2 regions of the Kitasatospora sp. SC0581 genome follow, and region 1 is predicted to be linked to the other one. Evidence: riboswitches for the same ligand, from Rfam matches in the RefSeq annotation. Region 1 holds a riboswitch; the other holds the start of a gene.
The links. A riboswitch is a leader RNA that binds a small molecule or an ion and turns the genes downstream of it on or off. The one in region 1 is predicted to bind cobalamin.
Positions count from the first base shown of each region.

Region 2: it holds a riboswitch for cobalamin, as region 1 does, so the genes downstream of both, ACLWS4_RS13805 (cobalamin biosynthesis protein) here and ACLWS4_RS16500 (ribonucleoside-diphosphate reductase subunit alpha) in region 1, are expected to answer to the same signal.

Region 1 is NZ_JBLRWA010000008.1:269,638-276,934, reverse strand. Features, by position in the region: gene ACLWS4_RS16505 (ribonucleotide-diphosphate reductase subunit beta) at 1-802, opposite strand, end outside; gene ACLWS4_RS16500 (ribonucleoside-diphosphate reductase subunit alpha) at 823-3,234, opposite strand; cobalamin riboswitch at 3,426-3,560, opposite strand; gene ACLWS4_RS16495 (glycosyltransferase family 39 protein) at 3,633-5,324, opposite strand; gene ACLWS4_RS16490 (glycoside hydrolase family 26 protein) at 5,324-6,442, opposite strand; gene ACLWS4_RS16485 (glycosyltransferase family 2 protein) at 6,448-7,297, opposite strand, start outside.
Region 2 is NZ_JBLRWA010000006.1:286,798-294,094, reverse strand. Features, by position in the region: gene ACLWS4_RS13825 (phosphatidylserine decarboxylase) at 1-630, shown strand, start outside; gene ACLWS4_RS13820 (CDP-alcohol phosphatidyltransferase family protein) at 617-1,495, shown strand; gene ACLWS4_RS13815 (hypothetical protein) at 1,601-2,926, opposite strand; gene ACLWS4_RS13810 (alpha/beta hydrolase family protein) at 3,654-4,760, opposite strand; cobalamin riboswitch at 5,098-5,231, shown strand; gene ACLWS4_RS13805 (cobalamin biosynthesis protein) at 5,339-6,352, shown strand; gene ACLWS4_RS13800 (cobyric acid synthase) at 6,349-7,297, shown strand, end outside.

The DNA.
Region 1 (7,297 bases):
TCGAGGCGGTGTTCATGCCGGGCAGGCCGTCACCGCACAGGTCCTGGGCGAACTGGAGCTCGGCCTCGACGGCCTCCTCCAGCATCTCCGTGACCTGCTTGGCCATCTCGTCGTCGAAGAGGTCGGGCTCCTCCTCGCGGACGGTGTCGACCACCGACATCGCGAAGTCCATGTGCATGGACTCGTCGCGGAACACCCAGTTGGTGCCCGTGGCCAGGCCGTGCAGCAGGCCGCGCGAACGGAACCAGTACACGTAGGCGAAGGCGCCGTAGAAGAACAGGCCCTCCACGCAAGCCGCGAAGCAGATCAGGTTCAGGAGGAACGCGCGGCGGTCCTCCTTGGTCTGCAGCGAGTCGATGTGGTCGACCGCGTTCATGTACTTGAAGCAGAACTGCGCCTTCTGGCGGATGGAGGGGATGTTCTCCACCGCGGCGAAGGCCGCGTTGCGGTCCTCCGGGTCGGGCAGGTAGGTGTCCAGCAGCGTCAGGTAGAACTGGACGTGCACGGCCTCTTCGAACAGCTGCCGCGAGAGGTACAGGCGCGCCTCGGGCGAGTTGATGTGCTTGTAGAGGCTCAGCACCACGTTGTTGGAGACGATCGAGTCGCCCGTCGCGAAGAACGCGACCAGCCGGCCGATGAGGTGGCGCTCGCCCTCGCTGAGCTTCGCCAGGTCGGCGACGTCGGAGTGCAGGTCCACCTCCTCGACGGTCCAGGTGTTCTTGATCGCGTCCCGGTACCGGTCGTAGAACGACGGGTAGCGCATCGGGCGCAGGGTCAGCTCGAAGCCGGGGTCGAGCAGCATCTTGCGGTCTTCGGGGGTGGTCACTGGCAGGCCTCGCAGGACTCGGGGTTCTCCAGGGAGCAGGCGATGGCGGCTTCCTGCTCCGGGGTGAGGGAGGGGGTGTTCACGGGCACCGGCGCCGGCGCGGCGGCACGGGCGGTGCCGGACGCGGCCTGGGCGATGCGGGTGGCCGGGCGCGAACGCAGGTAGTAGGTGGTCTTCAGACCGACCTTCCACGCGTAGGCGTACATCGAGCTGAGCTTGCCGATGGTCGGCGCCGCCATGAACAGGTTCAGGGACTGGCTCTGGTCCAGGTACGGCATGCGGGCCGCGGCCAGGTCGATCAGCGCGCGCTGCGGCAGCTCCCAGGCCGTCCGGTACAGCGAACGGACCCCGGCGGGCAGCCAGTTCAGGTCCTGGACGGAGCCGTTGGCGTCGCGCAGGGCGTCGCGGGTCTGCTGGTCCCAGACGCCGAGCTCCTTGAGCTCGCGCACCAGGTACGGGTTGACCTGGAGGAACTCGCCGGACAGCGTCTCGCGCTTGAACAGGTTGGACACCTGCGGCTCGATGCACTCGTACACGCCGGCGATGGACGCGATGGTCGCGGTCGGCGCGATGGCCAGCAGCAGCGAGTTGCGCAGGCCGGTCTCGGCGATCCGGGCGCGCAGCGCCGTCCAGCGGTCGGCCCACTGCGGGGCGGCCGTCGGGAAGTGGTCGATGTGCAGCTCGCCGCGGGCGGCACGGGTCTCGCCGTACGCCTCGTGGCGGCCGAGCTGCTCGGCCAGGTCGGCGGAGCGCTCGTACGCGGTGAGCATGATGCGCTCGGCGATCAGCGTGGACAGGCGGGCGGCCTCGGCGGAGTCGAAGTCGATCCGCAGCTTGAAGAAGACGTCCTGGAGGCCCATCACGCCGAGGCCGACCGGCCGCCAGCGGGAGTTGGAGGTGCCGGCCTCGGTGGTCGGGTAGAAGTTGATGTCCACCACGCGGTCGAGGAACGTCACGGCCGTGCGGACGGTGGCGTCGAGGCGCTCCCAGTCCATGGCGCCGAGCAGGTCGTCGACGGTGGCACCGGGGGCCACGTGGGCGCCGAGGTTGACCGAGCCGAGGTTGCAGACGGCGGTCTCGGAGTCGTCCGTGACCTCCAGGATCTCCGTGCACAGGTTGGAGGAGTGCACGGTGCGGCCCGGCAGGGCGGTCTGGTTGGCGGCGCGGTTGGAGGCGTCCTTGAAGGTCATCCAGCCGTTGCCGGTCTGCGCCAGGGTGCGCATCATGCGGGCGTACAGGGTCTGCGCCGGGATGGTGCGGACGGCCTTGCCGGCCAGCTCGGCCTTGCGGTAGGCCTCGTCGAAGTCGGCGCCCCACAGGTCGACCAGCTCCGGCACGTCGGCCGGGGAGAACAGCGACCAGTCCTGGTTGGCGTTGACCCGGCGCATGAACTCGTCCGGGATCCAGTGCGCCAGGTTGAGGTTGTGGGTGCGGCGGGCCTCTTCGCCGGTGTTGTCGCGGAGCTCCAGGAACTCCTCGATGTCGGCGTGCCAGGTCTCCAGGTAGACGCAGGCCGCGCCCTTGCGGCGGCCGCCCTGGTTGACGGCGGCGACCGAGGAGTCGAGGGTGCGCAGGAACGGCACGATGCCGTTGGACTTGCCGTTGGTGCCGCGGATCAGGCTGCCGCGCGAGCGGATGCGCGAGTAGGACAGGCCGATGCCGCCGGCGTGCTTGGACAGGCGGGCGATCTGCGCGTAGCGGTTGTAGATCGAGTCCAGGTTGTCCAGCGGCGAGTCGAGCAGGTAGCAGCTCGACATCTGCGGGTGCCGGGTGCCGGAGTTGAACAGCGTCGGCGAGGAGGTCAGGTACTCCAGGCGGCTCATCAGGCCGTACAGCTCGGCCACCTCGCGCACCGACTGCTCGGAGTCGCCGACCGCCAGGCCGCAGGCGACGCGGAGCAGGAAGTGCTGCGGGGTCTCGATCACCTTGCGGGTGATCGGGTGGCGCAGCAGGTAGCGGGACTGCACGGTGCGCAGGCCGAAGTACTCGAAGCGGTCGTCGCCGGCGGTGTCGATCAGCGCGTCCAGGGCGGCGGCGTGCTTGGCGACGAAGTCCGCGGTGGTGTCGCCGATCAGGCCCTCGGTGTGGCCGACGGCGATCGAGGCGGAGAAGGACACCGAGCCCTGGCTGTTCGCCTCGTCGACGATCTCCAGCGCGAGCAGGCGGGCGGCCAGCTTCGAGTACTGGGGGTCCTCGGCGATCATCGACGCGGCGGCGTCCACGGCCAGCCCGCGCAGCTCGGCGAAGTCCGAGCCGGCGTGGCGGCCGCGCAGCGCGGCGGCGGCGACATGGCCGGGGTCGACCTCGGTGAGGTCGGTGCTGCGGTCGGTGAGCAGCCGCAGCAGCGCGCCCCCGGGGTCGGAGACCGTCGGGTCGGTGAAGGCGGTACCGGAGCCCTGGGCGGGCAGGGTGGCTGAGGCAGCGGTGGTCAAGGCGCTCTCTCCTGGCGGCGATCGGCGGCGGTGCTCGGGGGGCCACCGGGCCGATCTGGGCAGGGGAGCACGGCGCGAACGCAAAAAGCGTCGCGCGAGGTGACTCCCCGGCCCGCCCGCGAGGCCCGGAGGGGTACTGCTGGTGCCGGCGCGGCCTCTGCGGGAGGGCCGTGGCGCACGCCGTCGGCAGGTACTCGGACTCGCGGGGTGCGGCTGCTGGAGCCGCCCGCTCACCGCTGCGGGGCAGTCCCGGATTCGCACCGGGTTCCCCTGCATCGACAGCAGAAGCGAGCATACATGTTGTGCCGCCGGACTGCGGCGGCACCATATGTTGTGCCTGTCGTGTCGCGGATGTGCGTGGGCCGGGCGGCCGGTCAGTGCTTCAGATAGACCTTGTACGTGCTCGAATCGCCGGTCGGCGAGGTGAATTGGGCGACCAGCCGGTAGTGTCCGGCGGCGCCCAGGGCCTCGCTCAGGGCCCGGTCGGTGGCCCTCGGCGCGGTGCTGTCGAGGACGACCATGGTGAACCAGCCGTCCCGGATCGCGGCGACGCTGCCGTCGTCGCCGTGGTGCTCGACCCCGGCCCCGTCGCGGTAGTCGGTGCCGGCGCGCGCGGAGACCCACTGCTCGGGCTTGGAGACGCCGCCGAGGTAGTACTCGGCGAGTCCGTCGACCTCGGTGAGGTAGCGGCCCTGGGGCTCCGTGTGGACCCGCAGGACGGCCAGCAGGCGGCCGGAGTCGGGCCCGTTCTGGTAGCGCAGTGCGGACTGTTCCAGGCCGAGGGCGAGCAGGGCGACCCAGACCAGGATGCCGAGCTGGGGGTGGCGGAAGTGGGCGCCGACCAGCCGGGTCAGGCCGACCCCGGCGAGCGGGGCGGCCAGCAGCATGCCGTAGCCGAGGTGGCGGAACAGCGCGCCGGAGGTGCCGGTCCACAGGTGGGCGGCGGGGACCAGCAGGGCGGTGGCGGTCAGGACGGCCCCGAGCAGGGCGCGCCGGCCCCGGGTGGTGGGGAGGGGCTCCTTCTCCGGCGCGTCGTGCTCGGGCATCTGTTCGCGGCGCGCGTAGGCGATGGTGCCGGCCACCGCGAGGACGGTGAACAGGCCGGCCCACTGGAGCGTGCCGAGCAGGACCGAGCCGGCCGAGCCGGGGGCGTTGCCGCGCGAGGGCGACCACCCGGCGACCTTGCCGAGGGTGCCGTACGGGAGCAGCAGGACGAGGGTGCCGAGGGCCGTCAGCAGTGAGCGCAGGGCGGCCGGGCCCACCCGGTGGTACGGCCGGGCGCAGGCGAAGGCGAGGGCCACCAGGGCGGGGACGGCGAAGGCCGCGGAGTAGGCCGTGGCGCAGGCCAGCGCCGTGGGCGGGGCGGCGAGCAGGGCCAGGGCCGGATGGCGGCCGGCGGTGAACACCGTGGTCCAGGCCGCGAGGGCGACCAGCAGGACGGCGAGGGACTCGGGCGCGGCGTAGAAGCCGACCACGACGGTGGACTGGAGGACGGCGTACCCGGCGATGGCGCAGATGGCGACCCGCTCGTTGAACAGCCGCCGGGTCAGCGAGTACAGCAGGACCGTGGTGAGCAGCGCGAAACCGAGGCTGAGCAGCCGGGTGCCCCAGATGCCGTTGGCGTCGGCGGCGGCGCCGGCCAGCGGCGGGTAGAGCCAGGGCGAGCCGTGCACCCGGTCGACCAGGTCGGTGGTGACCGGGGTGCCGTGCAGCAGGTGGGCCAGCTGCTGGCGGCCGGCGACCATGGCGGCGGCCTCGTCGGGGTGCGCGGCGGCCAGCAGGCGCAGCGAGAGGGCGGCCTGGACGGTGAGGACGGCGCCCAGCAGCCCGCGGGCGATCCACCGGCGCCGGGGGCTGGTGCCCGGGTCCCAGCCGATCGCGGGGACCCGCGGGATGGTGTACGGGGCCAGCTCGACGCCGTCGGGGTTGTCGACCGTTACGGCGGGGCGGGGCCCGTCGGGGCTGTCCACCGCCACGGCGCCGGGCCCGTCCGGGTCCGGCTCGGCGGCCGGGTCGTGGGCGGAGCGGCCGTGCGGGACGGGGGAGAACTCGGACTCAGTGCTCATCAGGGGTTCCGGATGTCGAAGCCGTAACGGGGGTCGGACACGCGCTGCTTGAACGCGGCGAGGGTGTCCGGCACGGCCTCGACCCGCCAGTCCGCCCGCTTGACGATGTTGAACCAGACGAAGCCGACGATGTCGTCGTGCGCCTCCAGCCCGGAGAACAGCTGGTCGATGTCCGCGTGCTGGCGCTTGCCCTGCTCGGAGGCGGTCTCGCTGATGAAGAAGGGCTTCTGGGAGAAGCCGCGGATCTCGGCCATGGTCGGGCCGTAGAGCGCGTCGAAGGTCTTGGGCCCGGTCTTGGTGAAGTAGCCGGTCATGCCGGCCCAGTCGACGTAGGTGTCGCCGGGGTAGTACGGCTCCAGGCGGGTGTTGGGCGCGGGGTCGGTGATGTTGGGGCTCCAGACCCAGATCACGTTGGTGGCGCCGGCCTGGTCGAAGAGGTCGTGGACGTGGCGCCAGGCGGCCACGAAGTCCTCGGGGGTGGCGGCCTGACGGCCCCACGGGTACCAGTCGCCGTTCATCTCGTGGGCGATGCTGACGGCGATCGGCAGGTTGAACTTGGCCACGGCCTTGGCGACGCCGCGCACGTAGTCGTCGGTGTCGCCGGCCGCGATCGAGGCGAGCGAGCGGTCGTGCGGCTCCCAGGCCATGAAGGGCAGCGCCCCGGCGTCGTGGATCCGGCGGGCGCCCGCGGTGTCGAAGCCGCCCTTCCAGTGGGCGTAGAACTCCAGGACGTTGGGCTGCTTGCCGATCGCGTCGCGGTAGCCGGGCAGCGCGTCCATCGTGGCGGGGACGTCGGGCAGGGCGGCACCGAGGTACTTGTGGCTCGGCCTGAGCAGCGGCGTGACGTCGTACGGGACGCCGGCCGGCAGGGCCTTGGGCGTGGCGGGCGCGGCCGGCGCGGTGCCCCCCGCGGCGGGGGTCGCGCCCGGAGTGCCGGGAGTCCCGGGGGCGCCGGGAGCCGGGGTGGCGGCCGGGGCGGCCTGGGCGAGGTCCTTCTGCATCGCGAAGCCGGGGTCCTCGGGGCCGCACGCGGTGGTGAGCAGCAGGCCGGCGGCGGCCAGCAGCGGGAGCGCCAGCCGGTGACGGAGCCGGCCGGCCCGTCTCGGGTGGGCGGACATGGCGATCACACTGCTTCCGTCGGGCGGGGCTGGACGAGGACCCGGCCCACGATGGTGGCGTAGAAGAGGCCGGAGGCGAGGACGAGGGCGAAGTTCAGCGGGCCCATGGTGAGCATCCGCCAGATGCTCAGCAGCACCCAGAGCAGGGCGGTTCCGCCGCCCCAGGCGATGACGCCGATCCAGAACCGCCGGGTCCTGTTCCGCTTGGCGCCGCTGGAGCCGGTCGGCTGCCAGGCCATCCGGTTGCGGCGCACGATGTCCCAGATGGCGAAGACGTGCGCCCAGCCGTACATCATGCGGGCGGCCCAGGCCTCCAGCCGGTAGGGGTTGCGGTGCCAGAGCGGGAAGATGACCGTCGCGTAGAGCAGGCCGGGCAGCACCAGCGCGGTGTTCTCCCAGCGGATCAGGTCGGGGCGGGCGAGCAGCAGGACGATCGGGATGAGCGGTGAGACGACGGTGAACAGCGCCGTGTGGATGTAGTAGAAGAAGCCGGACAGGTAGCAGGCCCGGGTGATCGGCCGCAGCTTGGTCTGCCAGAACTTCTTGCTGCCGAGCAGGCTCATCGAGCCGGTGCACCAGCGGTACTGCTGGTTGAAGAAGCCGCCGACGTTGTCCGGGCAGACGCCGGTGGCCAGCGCGACGGGTATGTACTGGAGGTCCCAGCCGAGGCGGCGCAGGTCGAACCCGGTGTGCACGTCCTCGGAGTGGCCGATCAGCGTGGTGCCGCCGTTCTCCTCCAGCGCCGCGCGCCGGTACACCGCGCAGCTGCCCACGCAGATGGCGCCGTCGCTGCGCTGCCGGGAGACCTGGACGGTCCGGTAGAACAGCTCCTGGACGGCGCCGGCGCCGCGCTCG
Region 2 (7,297 bases), on a different contig from region 1:
GCCGGTCGGCGACCCCGCGTGACCATCGCGCGCGGAGCCACCCCCTGGTTCGTCCCCACCCTCGCCACGGCCGCCGTGACCACCGCCCTCACCCGGCGCAGCGGCAAGTGGGCCCTGGCTGCGGTACCCGCCTGTGCCCTCGGCGCGGGCATGCTGTGGTTCTTCCGCGACCCCGAGCGTGAGATCGGCACGGGCAGAGTGATCTCCCCCGCCGACGGCGTGGTGCAGAGCATCGACGCCTGGCCGGACGGCCGCACCCGGGTCGCGATCTTCATGAGCCCGCTGAACGTCCACGTCAACCGCGCGCCCCTGCCGGGCACCGTGACGTCGGTCGAGCACGTCGCGGGCGGCTTCGTCCCCGCGTTCAACAAGGACAGCGACCAGAACGAGCGGGTCGTCTGGCACTTCGACACCGAGCTCGGCGACATCGAGATGGTCCAGATCGCGGGGGCCGTGGCCCGCCGCATCGTGCCGTACGTGGACGCCGGAACCAAGGTCGAGCAGGGCGACCGGATCGGTCTGATCCGGTTCGGGTCCCGCGTCGACACCTACCTGCCGGCCGGCGTCGAGGTCGGCGTCGAGGTCGGCCAGAAGACCACAGCCGGGGTGACGCGCCTTGACCGTGACTGATCCTGAGACAATCGTCGGCCTGGACGACGAGGAGACGGCCCTGCGCCGCCGCCGCTGGGCACGGGACCGCGAGCTGCGTGCCCCGCGCTCTCCCCAGCACCTGTCCACGGCCGACTTCCTGACCCTGGGGAACGCCGTCTGCGGCTTCCTGGCGATCTACTCGATCACCACCGGGGTCCTGGTCCCGCACATCACCAACCCGGACGCCGCTCCGGACCGGCACAGCGCCGCCACCGCGGTCACGCTGCTGCTGATCGGCTCGATGTGCGACCTCTTCGACGGGCTGGTGGCGCGCAAGCTGCGCTCCTCCGCCCTCGGAGCGGAACTGGACAACCTCGCGGACCTGATCAGCTTCGGCATCGCGCCGGCCTACTTCGTCGCGGTCTGGGGCATGGTCTCCCCGGGTTCCAACAGCAAGCTGTCGGCGCTGATCGCGCTGACCGTACTGCTCGCGGTGGTCCTGCGGCTGGCCCGCTTCTCGGCCGTCAAGATGCGGCCCGGGGTGTTCCAGGGCATGCCCTGCCCGATGGGCGCGATGACGGTGATCGCCATCGTGCTGCTCGACCCGCCGTTCCTGCCCGGTCTGCTCGCCATCTTCGGCGCCGCGTACCTGATGGTCAGCCGGATCGAGTACCCGAAGCCGCAGGGGCTGCTGGCCACCGCCACGCTCTGCTGGGTCGTCGTCGCGATCGGCTGCCTGGCCGCCTGGGCGACCGGGCTGCCCGGCGGCGACAGCCTGATGCACGTCGGCGCGTTCGCCCAGATCACGCTCGCCGCGATGGCGCCGCTGCTGGTCATCCGCCGCAAGGTGGGGCAGAAGGTCGGCGACGTCCGCGCCCGGCGGGCGGAGTCGCGGCTCGGCTGAGCCGTCCCACGACCGACATGGGGAAGGGCCCGGAACCTGATGGTTCCGGGCCCTTTCCGTGTTCCCGTGTTCCTGTGCGCCCGTGTTCCCGTGCGCCCGTGCGGCTCAGGCGCCGCCGGTGTGCACGCTGAACGCCGAGCGGCGGGCCGCCCGGGCCACGCCCGGGTCCGGGTGCACGCTCGAGACCGCCGTCAGCACCGAGGCCGCCCGCGGGTGGCCGGACTGCCGGGCCCGGGCGAACAGCCGGACCGGGTCGCCCGCCGCGGCGCCCTCGACGTGGCCCACCAGCAGCTCGGTCTCGCCGTGGTCGAGCACCGCGGCCGCGGTGTCCACCCAGAGCCAGGCCGCGTCCTCCGCGCCCAGCACGTCCGCCGGGGCGACGCCCTCGTCCGCGCGCTCCGCCAGCCACAGCAGCGCGTACGGGCGCAGCACCGGCTCGTCCACCGCCGCGCGCACCGCCTGCTCGGCCGGTCCGCCGGCCACCCGCAGCGCCTCGAAGGCCAGCCCGCGCACCAGCGCGTCGTCGCCCTGGGCGGCGTCCAGCAGCTCGCCCACCGCCCGGTCGGCCGGCCGGGCCGCGACCCAGGCCCGGAACTCGGCGCGGGCCGGGCCCGGCGAGTAGTCCGCGCAGGCGTTCAGCAGCTCGAAGGCGCTCTGCTCGATGTGCCCGGCCGCGGTCTGCGCGACCGTGCAGATCTCCTCCAGCTTCGCCCGCACCGCCCAGTGGCCGAGCGGCGACAGCTCCGCGGCGTCGTTCCTGCGCACCAGGGCGCCGACGGCCGCCAGGCCGTCCAGCATCCAGTCCAGGACGGCGGCCACGTCCGAGGGCGCGGCCGGGGTGTCGATCTGCGGCGCGCGGCAGGTGCCGCGGACGGCGGAGACGGCCGAGGCCGCGTGCGGCACCGGCGACAGGCCGGGTCCGCCGAGGCCGGTGCCGACCCGGCGCTCGTCCAGGCCGCGGCGCAGCAGCTCCAGCAGCTCGCTCTCGGCGACCGGGCCGTCCACCAGGTGCAGGAAGGAGAGCAGCTGCGGGGCCTGGTCCACGGCCTGCCCGGCCAGGACGGCGAAGACGCCGCGCAGCGCCGCGGGCGGCACCGGGGCGAGCAGGGTCCAGGCATCGAACAGCGCCGACCAGCCGCGCACCACGGCCTCGTCGTCGTGCTCCCAGGCGTGCAGGCGCCAGCCGGGGCCGGCTCCGCCGTCCCGGGCCTCCACCAGGCCCACCAGCAGCGCCTGCCCCCACGCCTTGGCGGCGGCACCGACCGTCATGGCCAGGGCCCGGCCCGCCGCGCGGGCGTCGTCCGGGAGCAGCTCGCCGCGCTTGTCGACCTCGGCCAGCTCACCGGCCCAGCGGGCGACCCGGACGGCGTCCACCAGCATCCGGCGGGCCAGCGGCGCCAGCTCGGAGGGTGCCGGAAAGCCCTCCGGCACGGGAACCCTGCCCCGCCCGGGAGCCGGAGCGGGCCCTCGTCGCCGGGGTACTGCGTTACGGGGGACTCCCGCCCCGCCCGGCCTGCCACCGGCGGGCCGTTGGGCCGTTCCGGGGAGACGGGTCACCGTCGCACCGGTACCGATCGTCGGCGGGAGCGGGGCATCACGGTCGCGCGGGTTCCGAGACGTCACGTCGAGCAGTCTTCCCCTTGTACCGGCCTTCTGTCACATCCGGTTGTCCGTACGACCGGGCGACCGCCGGTGGCACCTCCGCAAGATCGGGCAACAACGGCAAACCGCCTGGCCGGAAACGTGTGACCTGCCCATGCCACAGGGGGCGGGCCGGTTGCCGGGAATGCTCGGGCGGTCACCGTGCGTACGGGTGGGGGGTAAGGGGCCGGGCCAAATATTGCTCCTGACAGCCGAGGGGCCCGTACGGGGGCGTTTCGGCCCGGCGACGCCCGGCGGGACTGTCCAGCCCGAATCCGGACGGATGGCGGGCGCGGTGATCGGGATCGAGCCGCACCGGAAGTCGGCCGGGCCGACTTTTCACGCGGGCCCGGAGGAATGGGAGGAACGTTCATTCTCGGACGGGGGGAATCGCACCGGGAAAAGCGGCGGGGACCAGCCGAAAACGCCCTCGCGCACAGGGGGGGTGGTTGAGGGGCCAGGGCCGGTCTTCGGACTCGCCTCTGCGGGGCGAACGACGGGAGTCCGAAGACAGGCCCTAGAGCAGCGGGGTGAGCCAGCGGCGGAGGAGTTCGGTGTAGCGGTCGGGGGCGGTGTTCCAGAGGGTGGCGTGGTCGGCGCCGGGGAAGGGCTGGAGGCTCACCACGTCGCGGCGGGCGGCGGCCAGCTTCTCGGCGGCGCCGAAGGGCGCGATCCTGTCCTCGGGGCTGTGCAGGAGGAGGGTCGGCACCCGCAGGTCGGTGCCGTCGGCGATGCGGCCGAAGTCGGCGAGGTCGACCCCGGTGCGGCCCTCGGCGGCGAGGGCGCCGAGCTCGGCGGCGACGCCCTGGAAGCCGGCCCGGGCGGCGTCCCGGCGGGCGGAGGCGGGCAGGTCGAGCACGGGCGAGTCGAGGATCAGGCCGCGGACGGCGTGCGACCAGGCGGAGCGGGCCACGGTCTGCAGCACGATGGTCGCGCCGACGGACCAGCCGTACAGGATCACCTTGCCCGCGCCGCTGTCGAGCGCCAGCCGTACCGCCGCCTCGATGTCGCGCCACTCGGTCTCGCCGAAGTGGCTGAGCCCGTCCGGGGAGGCGGGGGCGCCCCGGTCGCCGCGGTAGGTGACGGCGAGGGCGGGCAGGCCGAGCCGGTCGAGGACGGGGAGCACCGGGAGGGTCTGCCGGCGGTCGTCGCCGGGGCCGTGCACCAGGATCACCCAGGTGCCGCGCTTGCCGTCGAGCCGCCAGGCGGGGAGGGCGCCGAGCTCGCCGTCGGCGGTGGTGTCGGCGAAGGCCAGGCCGAGCGCCTCGGTGGGGTCGCCGAGGTGGACCCGCGGGGTGAAGCGGACCTCGGTGCCGGGGACGAGGGTGCCCCGGTCGGCGCGGACCAGTCGGCGGGTGACGCCCTGTTCGTCGGCGTGCAGCACCTCCTCGACGACCGCGTGCCCGCCGTCCGCCCACTCCACCGCCCAGCGGCCGGGGCGCAGGCTCGCGGGGCCGCGGGTGAAGGTGACCCGGCCGGCGGCGAGGGCGCGGACCTGGACCGGCCCGGACTCCTGGACGGCGGTCACCGGACGGACCATCCGCTCGGAGGCCCGGCGGCCGACCACCAGCACGGCGGCCCCCACCGCGGCGGCCGCCACGACGGCGGCGGTTCCCCAACGCATCTCGCTCCCCGCTCTGTTGTTCACGGACGTTGTTCACGGACGTTGTTCACGGACGTTCTTCACGGACCGGACGGTGTTCGAGCCCCAGTTCACCGGCGCTCCGCCCGACCGGCCACCGGGCTGGGCCGTCCGGGTCACCCGGCGGGCGCTCCCGGGGTGCTCAGGGCGGTGCTCAGGGCGGTACTCAGGGGGTGCCGGTGGCGGGGGTCGGGGCGGGGCCGCGCCGGGCGATCCGACCGGGCGTCAGCGGCGTCCCCGTGTGACCAACCCCTCCGTGACCTCGGTTGACTCCCGGTTCGGGCCCGTGATGGGATCCTGGGGCCAAACGGAGGCATGGAGAGGAAGCCGGTGGAAGTCCGGCGCGGTCCCGCCACTGTCACCGGGGAGCACGCTCGGAACATCGCCACGGCGGGCCGTCGACGGCCGCTGGAAGGCTCCGGGGGTGCGTTCGACCCGGAAGCCAGGAGACTCTCGCCGCCGTCACGTCGATCCAGGGCGCGGACCCTGAGTGAGGACACGCACGCGATGCAGGCTGCCCCGCCCGGCCGGACTCCGAGCTGCCCTCCGCCGTGCGGCCGATGACCCCGCGCGCGCCTTCCCCCGCTCCGCGCCCGCTGACCCGAGCCTCGCGCCCGCTGGCCCGCGCCGCCGTGTTCGCGCTCGGCGCCGCCGCGGGCTACGCCGCCGACGCCCGCTTCGCCGACCCCCGCCGGGGCCACCCGGTGGCCTTCTTCGGCAGCGCCGCGACCCGGCTGGAGCGGCGGCTGTGGCGCGACGACCGCGCCGCCGGGGCCGGGTACACCGCGCTGTGCGTGGGCGCGGTCGCGGCGGGCGCGGTCGCCCTGGACCGTACGGTGGGCCGGCGCCCGCTGGGCCGGGCGGCGCTGGCGGCGGCCGCGACCTGGACGGTGCTCGGCGGCACCTCGCTGACCCGGGAGGCCCGCACCATCGGCCGCTCGCTGGCCGCCGGCGACCTCGCCGCCGCCCGGGAGCGGCTGCCGCACCTGTGCGGGCGGGACCCGAGCGCGCTGGACGGGCAGCAGATCGCCCGGGCGGTGGTCGAGTCGGTGGCCGAGAACACCGCCGACGCCGTGGTGAACGCGCTGACCTGGGGCGCCCTGGCCGGCACCCCCGGCCTGCTGGCCTTCCGCGCCGTGAACACCCTGGACGCCATGGTCGGCCACCGCTCGCCCCGCTACGCCCGGTTCGGCTGGGCCTCGGCCCGGCTGGACGACGTGGCGGGCTGGCCGGGTGCCCGGCTGACGGCCCTGCTGACGGTGGCCGCCGCCCCCGAGCCCCGGACCGCCTGGCGGGTCTGGCGGCGCGACGGCTCCGCGCACCCGAGCCCGAACGCGGGCCAGGCCGAATCGGCGTTCGCCGGCGCGGTGGGCGTCCGACTGGGCGGCACGCTGCGGTACGGCGAGCGGGTGGAGCACCGGCCCGTCCTGGGCGCGGAGCTGCGGCCGGTGACGGTGGACGACATCGAGCGGGCCTGCGCGCTCTCCCGGCGGGTGGGCGCACTGGCGCTGGGTACGACGGTCGCGGGGCACGTCCTGCTGCGGGCACTGCTGAAGAAGAGGGGACGGGCATGAGCAACGCACTGCTGGTCGCGGGGACGACCTCGGACGCGGGCAAGAGCGTGGTGACGGCCGGGATCTGCCGGTGGCTCGCCCGCCAGGGCGTACGGGTCGCGCCGTTCAAGGCGCAGAACATGTCGCTCAACTCCTTCGTCACCGCCGACGGCGCCGAGATCGGCCGCGCCCAGGCGATGCAGGCGCAGGCCGCCCGGGTGGAGCCGGAGGCGGCGATGAACCCGGTGCTGCTCAAGCCGGGCGCGGACGGCCGCAGCCAGGTGGTGCTGCTCGGCCGGCCGGTGGCCGAGGTCGGCGCGCTGGACTACCGCGAGCGCAAGCCCGTCCTGCTGGAGCGCGCCCTGGAGTGCCTGGCCGACCTGCGCGGCCGCTACGACGTGGTGGTCTGCGAGGGCGCGGGATCGCCCGCCGAGATCAACCTGCGCGACCGCGACATCGCCAACATGGGCCTGGCCACGGCCGCCGCCCTGCCGGTGGTGGTGGTCGGGGACATCGACCGCGGCGGGGTCTTCGCGGCGATGTACGGGACGCTGGCGCTGCTGTCGGCGGAGGACCAGCGGCACGTGGCGGGCTGGTTCGTCAACAAGTTCCGCGGCGACGCGCGGCTGCTGGCGCCCGGGCTGGAGATGCTGCACGAGCTGACCGGCCGTCCGGTGCTGGGCACGCTGCCGATGCTGCCCGGGCTCTGGCTGGACGCCGAGGACTCGCTGGACCTGTCCACCGTGGCGGACCGGGCGGACGGGCCCGGGCCGCTCGGCGCGGACGTGCTGCGGGTGGCCGTGGTGCGCTTCCCCCGGCTGTCCAACTTCACCGACATGGACGCGCTCGCGCAGGAGCCGGGCGTGCTGGTCCGCTGGGCGACCAGGCCGGAGGAGCTGGCCGACGCCGACCTGGTGGTGCTGCCCGGCACCCGGGCCACCGTCGCGGACCTCGCCTGGCTGCGCG